Linked DNA regions of Candidatus Scalindua japonica. The protein of the gene in region 1 interacts with the protein of each later gene in a pairwise test. Links are inferred from orthologs where the notes say so. Each region holds a gene or a part of one and is shown on either strand. Other genes may lie near its edges.

Region 1 (6,860 bases):
AAAAGCGTATTAATAAATAGAGAGGCGAAAACAGAGACACATATAGATAAAATAGTATTGGATATAAATAAATTAAAAGAGTCATCTCAGATTTTGCAACAGATGATTGTTAAAGAGGTAATCATCCGGTTAAACATTCCTCTCAAGAAGATAGGCAACAAAAACTATAAAAATATTCTAAACCTTCTTAATTCTAAAAAAACAGAGATAAACCATATGATTAAGGAGTACCTGAATATCAGGAGAGAGGAAAATGAGTTGTGCTTTTCCAGAAATAAATTTTATGTGGAAGAACGACCTGTTTTAAGCGAAACTGAAATAAAAATTCCGGGAGAAACAGAGCTTGTTGATATGAATTATCAGGTAAAAACAGAGATCAGGGAGATCAAAAATAATTTCCTGGAAGAGTTCAAACAAAAGAAAACAAGCAAAGAAGAAGCTGTTGATTTTGATAAGGTCAGTATGCCGCTCACAGTCAGGACGAGAAGGCAGGGAGATAAGTTTTGGCCGTTAGGTTCTCAGGGGGTTAAGAAAATAAAAGATTTTTTTATAGATAATAAAGTTCCTGTGATGGACCGGGATGCTATCCCGTTAGTAACGATGAACGGACAGCCAGTGTGGATAGTGGGGTTTCGTATTGATGATCGTATTCGGGTTTCGGAGGAAACAACAAAATTATTAATGATGAAGTTTGAGGAGAGAACGACTCATATATAAGTGCTTATATTCGTATGGTTTTTGATAAACCCATGAACATACGCGGCATAAAGAAGAAGATCAAAACGATATCAGACGTTCTTTCTTATGGAAGCCGGATTAAGTAGTAGACCAATAGGAATTCCTTGATGATGGCATAGTTCTTAAATATTATTGGGAGAGTTCTGGTATTTTTACATAACCAGCTCCCGGATGGAGGTAAAACAAATATGAAAAAGTATTTACTATATTTCTTAATAACATCACTAGCTCTTCTTTCTGGCCGGGTGACACAAGCAGAGGAAGCAAATCCACAAAAAATAACCTTGCGTTCATCCTACATGAATTTATCTGTTTCTGAAGTACAGTCAATGCCAAATCTTTATATACGAAAATTTGATGAGTGGGGATTTTACGGACACAGCACAATCATTCACCGCTACGAGAAAAAGTCGATAAAAGGAGACAATGTGGTAATAGATCATACAACGGGGCTTATGTGGCTCCAGTCGGGTTCAAAAGAGTATATGCAGTGGGTTGCAGCAAAAGCATGGATAAGGAATTTGAATACCCGAAAGTATGGAGGCTATAACGACTGGAGATTCCCTACTATAGAGGAAGCAGCATCACTGCTTGAACCTGGCAAGACGAATGCCCTCCATATAGATCCAATCTTTGACAAGGAACAGTGGGGTATCTGGTCCGGTGATAAACGAGGCAGTAGCACCTGGAGTGTCTACTTCAGCCTTGGTAACGTACGCTGGCGCTACAAAAACCGATATGTTCGTCCGGTCCGTTCACTCAATTGATATTCAGCAGACGGTTATTCTTGATTTTGAAAAATACTTGTGTTGGCATCAGGCAAGTTGGACATGTATCAATGTATAGATTGTTGTTTATGTGTTATCTTACTATTTATAATCTCGGTTCTTCAGATTAAAAAAAGGGTAAAAGAAAAAACCCACCATTAAGGTGGGTTTTTAAATGCTCCTCGGGTAGGTATCCTACGCTCTTGACCTTCGGAGTACCTTTGGATCAACTCTTTTTTTTACTGCCAGTTCTAATTAAAGTCTTTAGTCTGTTTTTCTGCCCTTGGTAATATCTTTTGCTAAAGCAACAGAAACTAGCCTTTTATATGCAAATGCTTTTCCCGAACCAGACTTCAAATATTTTTCAAAATTTTTCGACTGTTTCTCTGTTTCGAAAGCACCATACCACACTAATTCCCAAGGCAAATGTGGCTTAGTGCTCTTCACCTTTCCTTCGTTATGTAATTTTATTCTGGCTTTTAAATTTTTTGTAGAGCCAGAATAAAAGATGTGAGACTTTAAGCTTAATAGAATATAACAATAATGCATGTTGTTTAATTTATTAGCAAAAGCCGGTACTACCGTTATTGGGAAATGTCAGCTACAGAATGGCAATAGCCACTCTGTAGCTTTAGCGAAAGATGGCTCCTCGGGTAGGATTCGAACCTACAGCCTAGTGGTTAACAGCCACCCACTCTACCATTGAGCTACCGAGGAATTTATTTGTCATTAGATTATTATAAGCAGAATATTACAACATTATAACATGAAAATCAACAATTACAATTTAACTACTGCTGTTACAATTACAATAATCCAGAATTTTTGAAATTTCCGACTTTAATCGGTCGCGTCCAGCAATTATGTCGATAAATCCATGCTTAAGCATCGATTCTGCAGATTGAAATCCTTTGGGAAGCGTTTTTCTGATCGTCTCTTTAATAACTCTTGGGCCAGCAAATCCCACAAGAGCACCGGGTTCTGCGATTATAATGTCTCCTTGCGAAGCAAAGCTTGCCATGACACCTCCTAATGTCGGATCAGTAAGCACAGAGATAAAAAGTAATCCCGCATCTTGAAGCCTGGCGATAGCGGCACATGTCTTTGCCATTTGCATAAGAGAAAATGCGCCTTCATGCATTCTTGCTCCTCCTCCGGAACCGGAGACTATGATAAGTGGCAATTTCAGTTTCAATGCCATTTCTGCTGCTCTCGCAATTTTTTCTCCTACTACTGACCCCATACTCCCCATTATAAAGCTTGAATCCGTAACACAAAAAATAACATCCTTTCCATCAATAGTGCCCTTCCCAACCGTTGCGGCTTCATTTAACATTGTTTTTTTCTGTTCACTTATAACACGATCTTTATATTTTATACGGTCCTTAAATTTCAAGGGATCAGCAGGCACCATATCATTCCAGTATTCTTCAAAACTGTCTTTATCCAGTGTGATATCTATTCGCTCTTTTGTTGTGATCCTGAAGTGATGATTACATTCCGGACAAACATTATGTTTCTCTTCCACCTTTTTTTTATAAACTACGCTTTTACACCCATCGCACCTTTGCCATAATCCGTCAGGTATATTTTTTTTCTTTCTAAAGAACAATTATTTATCTCCCACAACATTTCTATTAAAACGTTTGTATTTCCGGCTAAAGAGAGCCTCCGCTTTTCATAAACTGATAAGAGTTCTCATTTGCTTCTTTACGGAGGGCTTCTATTGCGTCTTTATAGTCATCCTTACCAAATATAGAGGTTGCAGCGGCGAAAACATTTGCACCGGCAGATGCCGCATCAGCAATAGTTTCCGGTTTTATACCGCCATCCACCTCAATATCAAGATTTTCAGGAGCAATTTCCCTCAATTTTTTAATTTTTTCACATACATATTTCTTGAATGCCTGACCTGAAAACCCCGGATATACTGTCATTACAAGAAGCATGTCTATCGCTCCAAGTAGTTTTTCAACAACCTGTCCCTGGGTATCAGGGTTAATGGCAATTCCTGCTTTTAGTCCCCTGTTTTTAATTAAATTGATAACACTCAAAGGATCATCTGTTGCCTCGATATGAAAAGTCAAGATATCATCCTTGTCTGTCTTCTGTGTAAACGACTCCACATATTTATCCGGATTCTCAATCATGAGATGGATGTCCAGGGGAACGTTGGTAATTTTTTTTATTCCTTCAACGATAAATGGCCCCATTGTAATATTTGGTACAAAATGACCATCCATAACATCTATATGAATTAAGTCAACACCAGCCTGTTCTACCCTCTTAATTTCATTACCCAGCTGAGTTGAATCGGCAGAAAGTATTGACGCAGATATTTTTATTTGCATATTAAAACATTAGTTCCTTTCGCTCGCTAATTCATGACTCTTTCTTATCTGTCAGCGCCGCTATTCCAGGCAACTCTTTGCCTTCTAATAGCTCCAGGAAGGCGCCGCCACCGGTGGATATAAATGATACTTTGTATGATTCTCCCATTCTGTGAAACGCAAGGTCCGTATCTCCTCCCCCTACAATGGTCAACGCATAAGCAGTTACAACTGCCTCCACCATTGCATACGTGCCCCTACTGAATGCGTCAATTTCAAATGCCCCCATGGGGCCATTCCATAGTATAGTCTTTGCATTTTGCATGGCTTCAGAAAAAAGCTTTGTGCTTGCAGGCCCGATATCGAGAGCAAACCAGTCATCCGGAACTTCCTGGAAAGTAACCAGCTTAGTCTCCGCATTACCGTCAAATTTTTCTGCAGCCACAAAGTCCACCGGCAAATATATTTTGACACCTCTCTCCTTGGCAAGTTGATTTATCATGAGGACCTTCACTGCGACATTTTCATCTATCGTTGCCTTGCCAACACCATATCCATGAACCGCAAGGAAAGGAAATGCCATTGCACCACCGATAATTATTTTATCAACCTTTTTTACCAGATTTTCTATTATTTTTATCTTGTCCGTAACCTTTGCTCCTCCAACTATAGCAACTACCGGCCTCGACGGAGCATTGACTGCCTTCTCAAAATAATCTATCTCTCTTTTCACAAGAAAACCTGCCGCCGACTGTGGCACTTCCTTATTCATACCAACCATTGAGGCATGCGATCTGTGACAATTTCCAAATGCATCCTGTACCATCACATCACATAAACTTGCCAATTCTTTGGCAAACTCAGGATCATTTTCCCGTTCTCCTTTATGAAAACGGAGGTTTTCAAGCAGCAAGATGTCTTCAGGCTGCATCGCATCTGCCAGCTTTCTAACATCAGGACCAATGCAATCTTTTGCCAGGGTCACTTCCTTATTGAGAAGCCTGGTAAGCCTTTTAGCGACCGGCTTTAAACTGTATTCCAGTGAGACCTTTCCTCCTGGTCTGCCAAGATGAGAAGCGAGAATTATTTTTGCTCCTTCATCAAGTAAATAATTAATGGTTGGCAAAGTGGCCCTTATCCTGGCATCATCGCTAATATTCCCCTGCTCGTCAAAGGGAACATTATAATCCACTCGTACAAATACCTTCTTGCCTTTCAGGTCAAGTTCGTTAATAAAAAGTTTGTTCATTTGACAGGATCCCCTTTAAGCCTTTGTGATAAGTTTCACAAGATCAACCATACGGTTTGAATAACCCCATTCGTTATCGTACCAGCCTATTACTTTTATCAAATTACCACCAATTACACATGTAGACATGGCATCCAGGATACATGAATGTTCATTGCCTATTATGTCAGAAGAGACAATGGGGTCTTCGCAGTATTCCAATATACCATTCAATTTGCTGTCTGCCGCTGCTTTTAAAGCGCTGTTAACCTCTTCTATACTTACATTCCTTTTCACGATTGCCACTAAATCAGTTACTGAACCATTAGCAACAGGCACCCGCATTGCCATACCGTCAAGCTTTCCCTTAAGTGTCGGAATGACCTCGCCAATGGCTTTGGCAGCGCCGGTGGTCGTTGGAATAATGTTAATGGCCGCGGCCCTCGCCCTTCTCAAATCCTTGTGCATCATATCTGCAACATTCTGGTCATTCGTATAAGCGTGGATGGTCGTCACAAGGCCTTTTTCTAATTGAAAGTTGTCATTAATTACTTTTACGAGGGGAGCAAGACAATTTGTAGTGCAAGAGGCATTGGAAACAATTTTATGTTCTGTACGAAGGTCATTTTCATTTATCCCCATAACTATCGTAGCGTCAAGCTGGTCTTTTGAGGGTGCGGATAAGATTACTTTTTTTGCTCCAGCCTCAAGATGTTTTACACAATCTGCCCTCTTTGTAAATATTCCCGTAGATTCTATCGCTATATCAACTTCTAAGCGTTTCCATGGAAGGTTGGCAGGGTCTTTCTCCTTTGTCAGTGTTACCTCTTTTCCCTTTACAACTATCGTATCTTCTTTTGCCTCAATATCACCGTTAAATTTTCCATGGACTGAATCATATTTCAAAAGCAGAGATAACGTCCTGGCGTCAGCTAAATCATTTATGGCAACCACATCAATATCTTCCCTCTCTGCAATTACTCTAAATACATTACGACCTATTCTACCAAAACCATTTATTCCTACTTTTATTGCCATTATTTAAATTCCTTTCAATCCAATATAATAGATAGTTTTACTTCATAATTCAAAGCCAATTTATTCTCTAGATTAGAAAATTCATAAAATTCCAGCAGGTTGTGGCTTTATTGAGATGCCTTATTTGAAAAGCAGTTTTACCCTGCTTTCAGAAGGGATTTTCCAATTAATGTAAAATGCTTCGACTGCTTTTTCAAAATAATAAGTATTCTATAAATTGAGGAAATACTTATGGATATGAGTACAACAAAGAGGTAAAATTCTAACACACTGCTATAATTTGTCAAGAGTTTTTACCCTATGACAAAGGCAGGAAAAACAATGGTTTATAACCAAGAACACCTATTGACTATGAGGAGTTTATAAACAACAACCTTATTGAATTGAATGCGAAATGCTTTTATAATTGGACCTTTATTATGGAAAAACTTTCAAATCTGCAAATTATTATGAAGCAATATGCGGTAGTAGTCTTCTTTCTTGTTTCAAGCTGTGCCGCAATAGAGAAGGTTTCAGAGGTTGATATTAACGAAAATTTTCCTCATGATGAGATTCAAAAAATAGCGGTAATTATGTTCCAAACAAACGTAGATCATGAAGAAAAATCCTTGTTTTTTTCAAACACCTCCATATCTCCAAATGCAGGGACGGTTCTTGCAAGCATGATTGCAAGAGAACTGGTAAAATTGGATAGATATGTTGTTGTTAATAGAAAGGCTGTGGAGGAAGACCTGGAATCAAAAAATCTTAAAATAGAAG
Region 2 (6,843 bases), on another replicon or contig:
TATCTTTCCGAGTAATTTCAGGACATCCAGATTTATCAACCACTACCCCAACCGGCGTACCGGGGCATTTATCAAACTCATCAAACACCCCATCTCTGTCACTATCTGACCTTCTAACATTTCTGACTTTAGGACAACCATGCTTATCCACCTCAATTCCGGCAGAAGTACCTGGACAGTTATCAATACTATCAAAAACACCATCTCCATCACTATCTAAATTACGGCCTTCGCCAGTTGTAAGAAATACCTGTTTTACAATATCAATCATATCTTCTCTGGTTTCAGTACCATCAATAGATGCAGAAAAACCACATTTGATCTCACTGGCAAGTTCTTTCCATAAAAACCTTGCCCTCAGGGTTGTTTCCTACCCAAACCGTATAAAACATGTCCCTTTCCCATAACGGTTTTCCAAGGCCCTTGCCTTTCCACGAGGATCACCTTCCAGATTCATACCATCACTTATAAAAATTACAGCACTATCACCTTGAACAGACCCCAGGGCAGCACTGACAGCTTTAATAGCGCGTCCTGCAGGGCTGTTACCTTCAGCAGAAAAACTCAGGCTATTCAAGCTTTGTTCCAAGCCGGATCTGGAGTAAGTAGTCGGCCCATATACAATCTCTGTCTGCCTCTTCAACTGATTGATTCCACGACCAAATGTCATGAGAGACCCGTTGATATCCATTTCAGGCATAGTATTATTCATACGCTTTAGAAAGTCTATAGCTACTTTAAACTTTGGAACTTCTCCTTCGTTGTTATACGGCATACTCATAGATGTTGAAGCATCAAGTATGATAAAAAAGTTGTCAATTTTCGGTACATATTCCCCCATTTGAAACGCTTCATCAAGATTATCACGGCGTGTTAAAAAATTTGGCTGAAATTGAAAACAACCTGTCAGTAACGAAACTAAAACTGTTAAAGAAAAGACAAATAAACGTTTTCTATTCATAATTAACCTCAAAAAAATAATCCCTGACACTTCCGGATATTCAGATAAAGATAAAATATAAAGGGTGATTAATTATTGTGGCTTTTCCTTTATGTTAAAAAGTGTACCATCGAACATGTTTTAGAGGAACAAGCCAAAAGATTAAAGTGAAAGATAACTCATGCAATGTGAAAAATCAAGTTTAAAGAGAAACAACTGATGTTTCATACAAGCACAAGTATGTTTTACAGGTCTTTTACTTACGAATCTGGCCTGTACCGTGGATAATATATTTGTATGATGTGAGTTCTTTCAGACCCATTGGGCCACGGGCGTGAAGTTTATCTGTACTGATGCCAATCTCTGCACCCATTCCGAATTCAAAGCCATCAGTAAAGCGTGTAGAGGCGTTAACATATACCGCTGCGGAGTCTACCTCATCGACAAATTTCTTAGCATTGGTTTTGTCTTCCGTTATTATGACATCAGAATGTGAAGACCCGTAGGCAGAAATATGTTCGATTGCATCATCGATAGAAGAGACAACTTTTATGGAAAGTATCTTTTCTAAGTACTCTGTTGACCAATCTTCATCAATAGCCAGTTGTATTCCAGGTACAATCTTACAACTCTTTTCACATCCCCGCAACTCTACAGCGGCATCTGACATACCTTTACAAACATCAGGAAGAAATGTCCCGGCTAATTTCTCGTGTACCAGCATAGTCTCCATAGCATTACAGGTACCCGGCCTCTGGAGCTTTGAGTTCAAACAGATTTCTCTTGCCATGTCCGGATCAGCGAACTCATCCACGTAAACATGACACACGCCTTTATAATGTTTTATAACCGGAATGGTAGAATTTTCAACAACGTTTCGTATCAGGCCCTCACCCCCTCGTGGAATGACAAGATCCGCAAATTCATCTGCCTTTAGAAGATACCCGACAGCATCCCGATCAACAGTTTCAATGACTTGAATAGCATTTTTATCCAGACCAACCTTTTCCAGGGCAGAGCTTATTTGCCTGTATATGGCAATATTCGAATGTATTGACTCCTTACCGCCACGAAGTATTGTTGCGTTTCCTGTCTTTAAACAAAGTGACGCTGCATCTGCTGTAACATTTGGCCGGGATTCATAAATAATGATAATAACACCGATGGGAACTCTGATCTTTTGAATCTCAAGGCCATTCGGGCGTACAACCTTTTCTATTATTTCACTAACAGGATCAGAGAGATTTATCACCTCTTTTATACCTTCAGCCATAGCTTCTATACGCAGCTCAGTCAGTTTCAATCTGTCTATCATAGCAGAAGTCAAACCATTTTCCTCCGCCGCCCTTAAGTCTTTTTCATTCTCGGCCATCAATATCTCTTTATTGTCAATGAGATTGAGCGCCATCTGCTCCAATGCGGCATTTTTTATAGAAGTATCAGCAATTGCTGTCTTTCGTGAGGCAGCCTTTGCATCTCTAACAATTTTATCTATATAAGCTTTAACGTTCATATTTATAAGAAAACAGTAAAAAAAGTGTGGCTATCACTATCATACCTAAAGGTACTTGCCACGGAAACGGTCCGTCAAATAAAAATGCTTCCAAACCACGAGTTTCAGTTGACCTCTCAGCATTGTCATTATCAGGATCTGAAATATTAAATTTATATTTTTTATACGTCACTTCCCCTTCTCTAGTATATCCATATTTATCCCTGGCTTCTCTCTCGACCTGTACAGGATCATCAACAAGTGCCTTATTTTCCTTTTTAAGCCTGTCGTTTTTTTCTCTTAAATACTCGACCTTTTGTGTAAGAATTTTTTGCGTTGTTTCAAGTTCCCTCCTCTCCTCTCTTTTCTGTGTGATGATAACAGAAAAAACAATTATTATTGAGGTTACTATAGAAAAGGTTAGAAGGAAGCGCTTTAGCATGTATTGGGGTTACTAAAGATTATTGCTAAAAAAATAGTTTTACTTTCAGTTTAGTTTCTTACTATAGAATAATTACCCGGTCTTTTTATCTGGGCGACCATCTTCACACACCCCGAATTTTTGAGATCTAAGGCCCGTTCATGAGTTTTTAATAACCTTAATGCCCATCTCTTCTCACTTTTGCGAATACCAACCATACTGTAAAAAGAATCCACAACGTAAGTCTCACATCAATCTACTTTTTCTTTAATAAAGATGCACCATAAACTGCCTTGTCCCCAAGCTCTTCCTCTATCCTCAACAATTGATTATACTTGCATATGCGGTCTGTTCTTGAAAGCGACCCCGCCTTGATTTGCCCGGCATTGGTTGCCACTGCAACATCAGAAATAATAGTATCTTCCGTTTCTCCGGAACGATGTGATATGACCGTGGTGAAACCATTTGATTTTGCCATTTCTATCGTCTGCATAGTTTCTGTCAGTGTGCCTATCTGATTAAGTTTGATTAATATTGAATTGGTTATTCCCAAATCAATACCTTTCTTCAATCTATTTATGTTCGTCACAAATAGATCATCTCCAACGAGCTGCACTTTATTCCCAAGTTTTTCCGTTAACGCCTTCCAACCATCCCAATCATCCTCTGCAAGACCATCTTCTATCGAATAAATGGGGTAGTTAGAGATCAGGTCTTCATAGAACGAAATCATACCTTCAATAGATTTCTCAGGATCAGCCTCAGCCTTTAACACATATTTTCCATCTTTATAAACTTCATTAGCGGCTGTATCCAGCGCCAGTAATACGTCCTTACCTGGCCCATAGCCGGCATTATTTATAGCTTCCATTATAGTCTCCAGGGCCTCCTCGTTACATTTCAGCTCCGGAGCAAATCCGCCTTCATCACCTACATTTGTATTATACCCCTTGTCGCTGAGTATCTTTTTTAAACTGTGAAAGACTTCTGCTCCAATTCTTAAGGCGTCCTTAAAGCAGCCAGCCCCTACCGGCATGATCATAAATTCCTGTATATCAAGGTTATTATCAGCATGCTCTCCACCATTAATAATATTCATCATTGGCACAGGCATAATGAAGTCATCTCTGTTTTCAATATAACTATACAACGGTTTATTTAGCATACTTGAAGCCGCTCTTGCGACAGCAATAGAGACACCCAGAATGGCATTAGCGCCCAGGTTGCTCTTATTTTCCGTACCATCAAGTTCTATCATAAATTTATCAATTCTTTCCTGTTCGGAAGGGTCCATACCCTTTATCTTCGGACCTATTACTTCTATAACATTATTAATGGCATTGGTAACACCCTTTCCCATATATCGCCCTGGATCGCCATCTCTCAGCTCACAGGCTTCGTGACGCCCTGTAGAAGCTCCTGAAGGAACAGCCGCACGACCAATGGTACCATCATCCAATACTATATCCACTTCAACTGTAGGATTACCCCTGGAATCGAGTATTTCCCTAGCAGCAGTTTTTTCTATCTTTGCCATAGCTAATCTCCTGTAAGTTAATATGAGAGTTTAATCCTGGTTTATAACAAATATGAACAAAACCTGTCAATTACAAATAAATACTTTACAAACAGTTTTGTCAACAATATGTAGTACCCGTTTCCCGGTCTGAATGACCCGTCTGAATCGCATAGCCTGGCGGGCAAGTCTGGCTGGTCAAACGGGCTTATATATGAAGACCGTTTGAAAATCTTGCCCTACATCAAGAACCAGACTAACTACAATCGCACAAATCATGTTCTGGATATATTAAAAGAAAGAGATTCAAGCCCTCTGCACTTCTGATCCGTGGAAGAGTATGTTTTCTTATGATTATTGCAAATTTACCAAACTTTCAAAAATGCAATGTAAATCATCTTGACTTAATAGACAAAACTTATAAACTACTGTACTGTAGCGTTTAAAAAATGGGTAGTAACAGAAATATATTTCAGGCTTGATTTACAAAATTTTATTATATAAGATCAGGGATGTGAACCATGCTCATACTAACCAGAAGATTAGGCGAAAGCATCTTAATTGAAAATAATATCAAGATAACCGTTATAGATATTAATAAACAGCAGATAAAATTAGGGATTGATGCGCCAAAGCACATCACTATCAACAGGGAAGAAGTCGCCAAAAAAGTCAAAGATGAAAACAAATTATCATCTGCATCAACGACAATTAATATTCCAAAAAAGTAGTTTTAAAATTTAGCGCACAAACATATCCTGAAAATTAGAAGGTAATCTTGTATCTACTGCAGTCTCTCTACACCTAAAAACACTGCCATTTTCAAAAAAGCCCTGCCAAGAAATGATCGCTTCATCTCAATCGCCTTGTAATTGCAGACCTCATCACAGCAAAAACAGCCAATACATTTATCTTCATCTACTATTACTTTACCTTCAGGCGCTGACATTGCTTTCGCCGGACAGTTTCTAATACACTCATAACATCTTGTACAATTTGGTTCATATACTGTAGAGACGCATGAGCAGCTATTATCAAACATTTTTGCAAGCAGAAAATCAGGAATATAGTTGGATGCAAAATCCTGTGCGGAACTGGACGGTTTTTTAAAATCATCAACTTTAACCTTGCTTATTTCCTCACCTGAAACATCTATCTCGTTCAAATCTGCAGTACCAAGCTTTCTGTCATGCGCGTACTTGATTATAGGCACTTTTACAGGATCAAAGCCAACTACCGTGCTAGCCACGGCATCCAATGCGACACCATCATAACCGGCAATTATTAACCCTACCTTTCTCGGATCTCCTGCATTAGGTCCGTTGCCCTCCATCCCGATTACCGCATCCATAATCGTGATATGTGGTTGGACCATCTCAAAAACATCAACCAATGCCTGGGCCATTGATCTATTTTTTGGCGCCAGAAGATGTACATTTTTTTTTCCGTTAGCAGGTATAGAACCAAACATATTCTTGATAGCGCCTGTGTATCTTGTAAGGCCGTGTGTTTTCAGTTTAGGGACATTCACTACAACATCTACGGATTTGACTGTCTTTGCAATCTTAAAATCTTTTAAGATCACAGCATTTTTATTTGTTATGTTAATAGCATCATCCTTATCAAAGTTTACGATAACAGCGCCAGTCTCTTCTGCAATCTTGTCTATCTGCGTAACTCTAAAAGCCTTATCTGTAGAACCGGTCCTTAGGCTGCCACAAGAATCTCCAATATATACCTTACACCCATAATCTCCCATAAATATATCAACAAGCGCCCTGATAACCGCAGGATGTGTATTAACCGCCCTCTCCGGCCCTAAAGAGGCAGACAGGAGGTTTGCTTTAAGCAGCACCTTCATTCCAGGTTTTACAATGGTTTCAATATTATCTATTAAATTTAAACATCTTTTCACCGCCGTGCTTACTTCTTCCAATTCATAATTATCACAACGTGAAATTGCGACTGTTGTCATCTTTTAATACCTTTAAAAGTTATTAATGTTTAATAATAAATGCCAGTAGTGTCCGGATGGTTTGTACATTTCTCCACTGAAGTGTATAGCATTATCAGGAATGAATAACAGCAACACATCAACTAAATTTCTCTTACCATTTCATCTAGTGGTTTTCGAAAAGTTGGTTCCGGAATGACCTTCGGGTAACCCAGGGGGGTTAAGATCAAGGGTTCTAAATTATCAGGTATGCTTAATACATCTTTTACCACATCAGGTTTAAAGGCGGCTATCCAACAGGTGCCAAGGCCTTCTGCATGAGCAGCAAGTATCAAATGATCCATTGCTATCGCCACATCAACATCAACGTAAACCTTGCCATCATTTCGTTTCCATGCAGTGCCCGGAGAAGCACACGCACAGATAATTACCGGTGCTGTAAAAAACCACTCCTGTGAGTAAGCATCTATTAATTTGTTTTTAACCTCTTCAGCTTTGACTACGACAAGTGAGAATGGCT

Evidence for each region.
Region 2: the proteins of rpe (region 1) and eno interact in binary tests that used the Escherichia coli proteins (3 or more experiments, as listed by UniProt). The link is inferred for Candidatus Scalindua japonica from one-to-one orthologs.

What each region holds. Positions count from the first base shown.
Region 1 is NZ_BAOS01000027.1:89,797-96,656, forward strand. The notes cover bases 2,011-4,899. They hold rpe (ribulose-phosphate 3-epimerase), read right to left. Parts: upstream 3,857-4,899; coding sequence 3,164-3,856; downstream 2,011-3,163. Other genes in these bases: SCALIN_RS13870 (GIY-YIG nuclease family protein), read right to left, coding at 2,011-2,054; accD (acetyl-CoA carboxylase, carboxyltransferase subunit beta), read right to left, coding at 2,293-3,117; SCALIN_RS13890 (phosphoglycerate kinase), read right to left, coding at 3,888-4,899. Also shown: tRNA lysidine(34) synthetase TilS, read left to right, coding at 1-717; SCALIN_RS13865 (Lcl C-terminal domain-containing protein), read left to right, coding at 927-1,505; more of SCALIN_RS13870, read right to left, coding at 1,770-2,010; more of SCALIN_RS13890, read right to left, coding at 4,900-5,084; gap (type I glyceraldehyde-3-phosphate dehydrogenase), read right to left, coding at 5,100-6,101; SCALIN_RS13900 (CsgG/HfaB family protein), read left to right, coding at 6,521-6,860. UniProt on the Escherichia coli protein: Catalyzes the reversible epimerization of D-ribulose 5-phosphate to D-xylulose 5-phosphate.
Region 2 is NZ_BAOS01000013.1:28,350-35,192, forward strand. What follows is about bases 2,251-5,122. They hold eno (phosphopyruvate hydratase), read right to left. Parts: upstream 4,391-5,122; coding sequence 3,110-4,390; downstream 2,251-3,109. Other genes in these bases: SCALIN_RS07620 (glutamate-5-semialdehyde dehydrogenase), read right to left, coding at 2,251-2,453; SCALIN_RS07625 (FtsB family cell division protein), read right to left, coding at 2,443-2,874; csrA (carbon storage regulator CsrA), read left to right, coding at 4,891-5,100. In the rest of the region: SCALIN_RS22640 (thrombospondin type 3 repeat-containing protein), read right to left, coding at 1-271; SCALIN_RS07615 (vWA domain-containing protein), read right to left, coding at 371-961; more of SCALIN_RS07620, read right to left, coding at 1,197-2,250; SCALIN_RS07640 (DUF362 domain-containing protein), read right to left, coding at 5,154-6,344; SCALIN_RS07645 (nitroreductase family protein), read right to left, coding at 6,467-6,843. UniProt on the Escherichia coli protein: Catalyzes the reversible conversion of 2-phosphoglycerate (2-PG) into phosphoenolpyruvate (PEP). It is essential for the degradation of carbohydrates via glycolysis.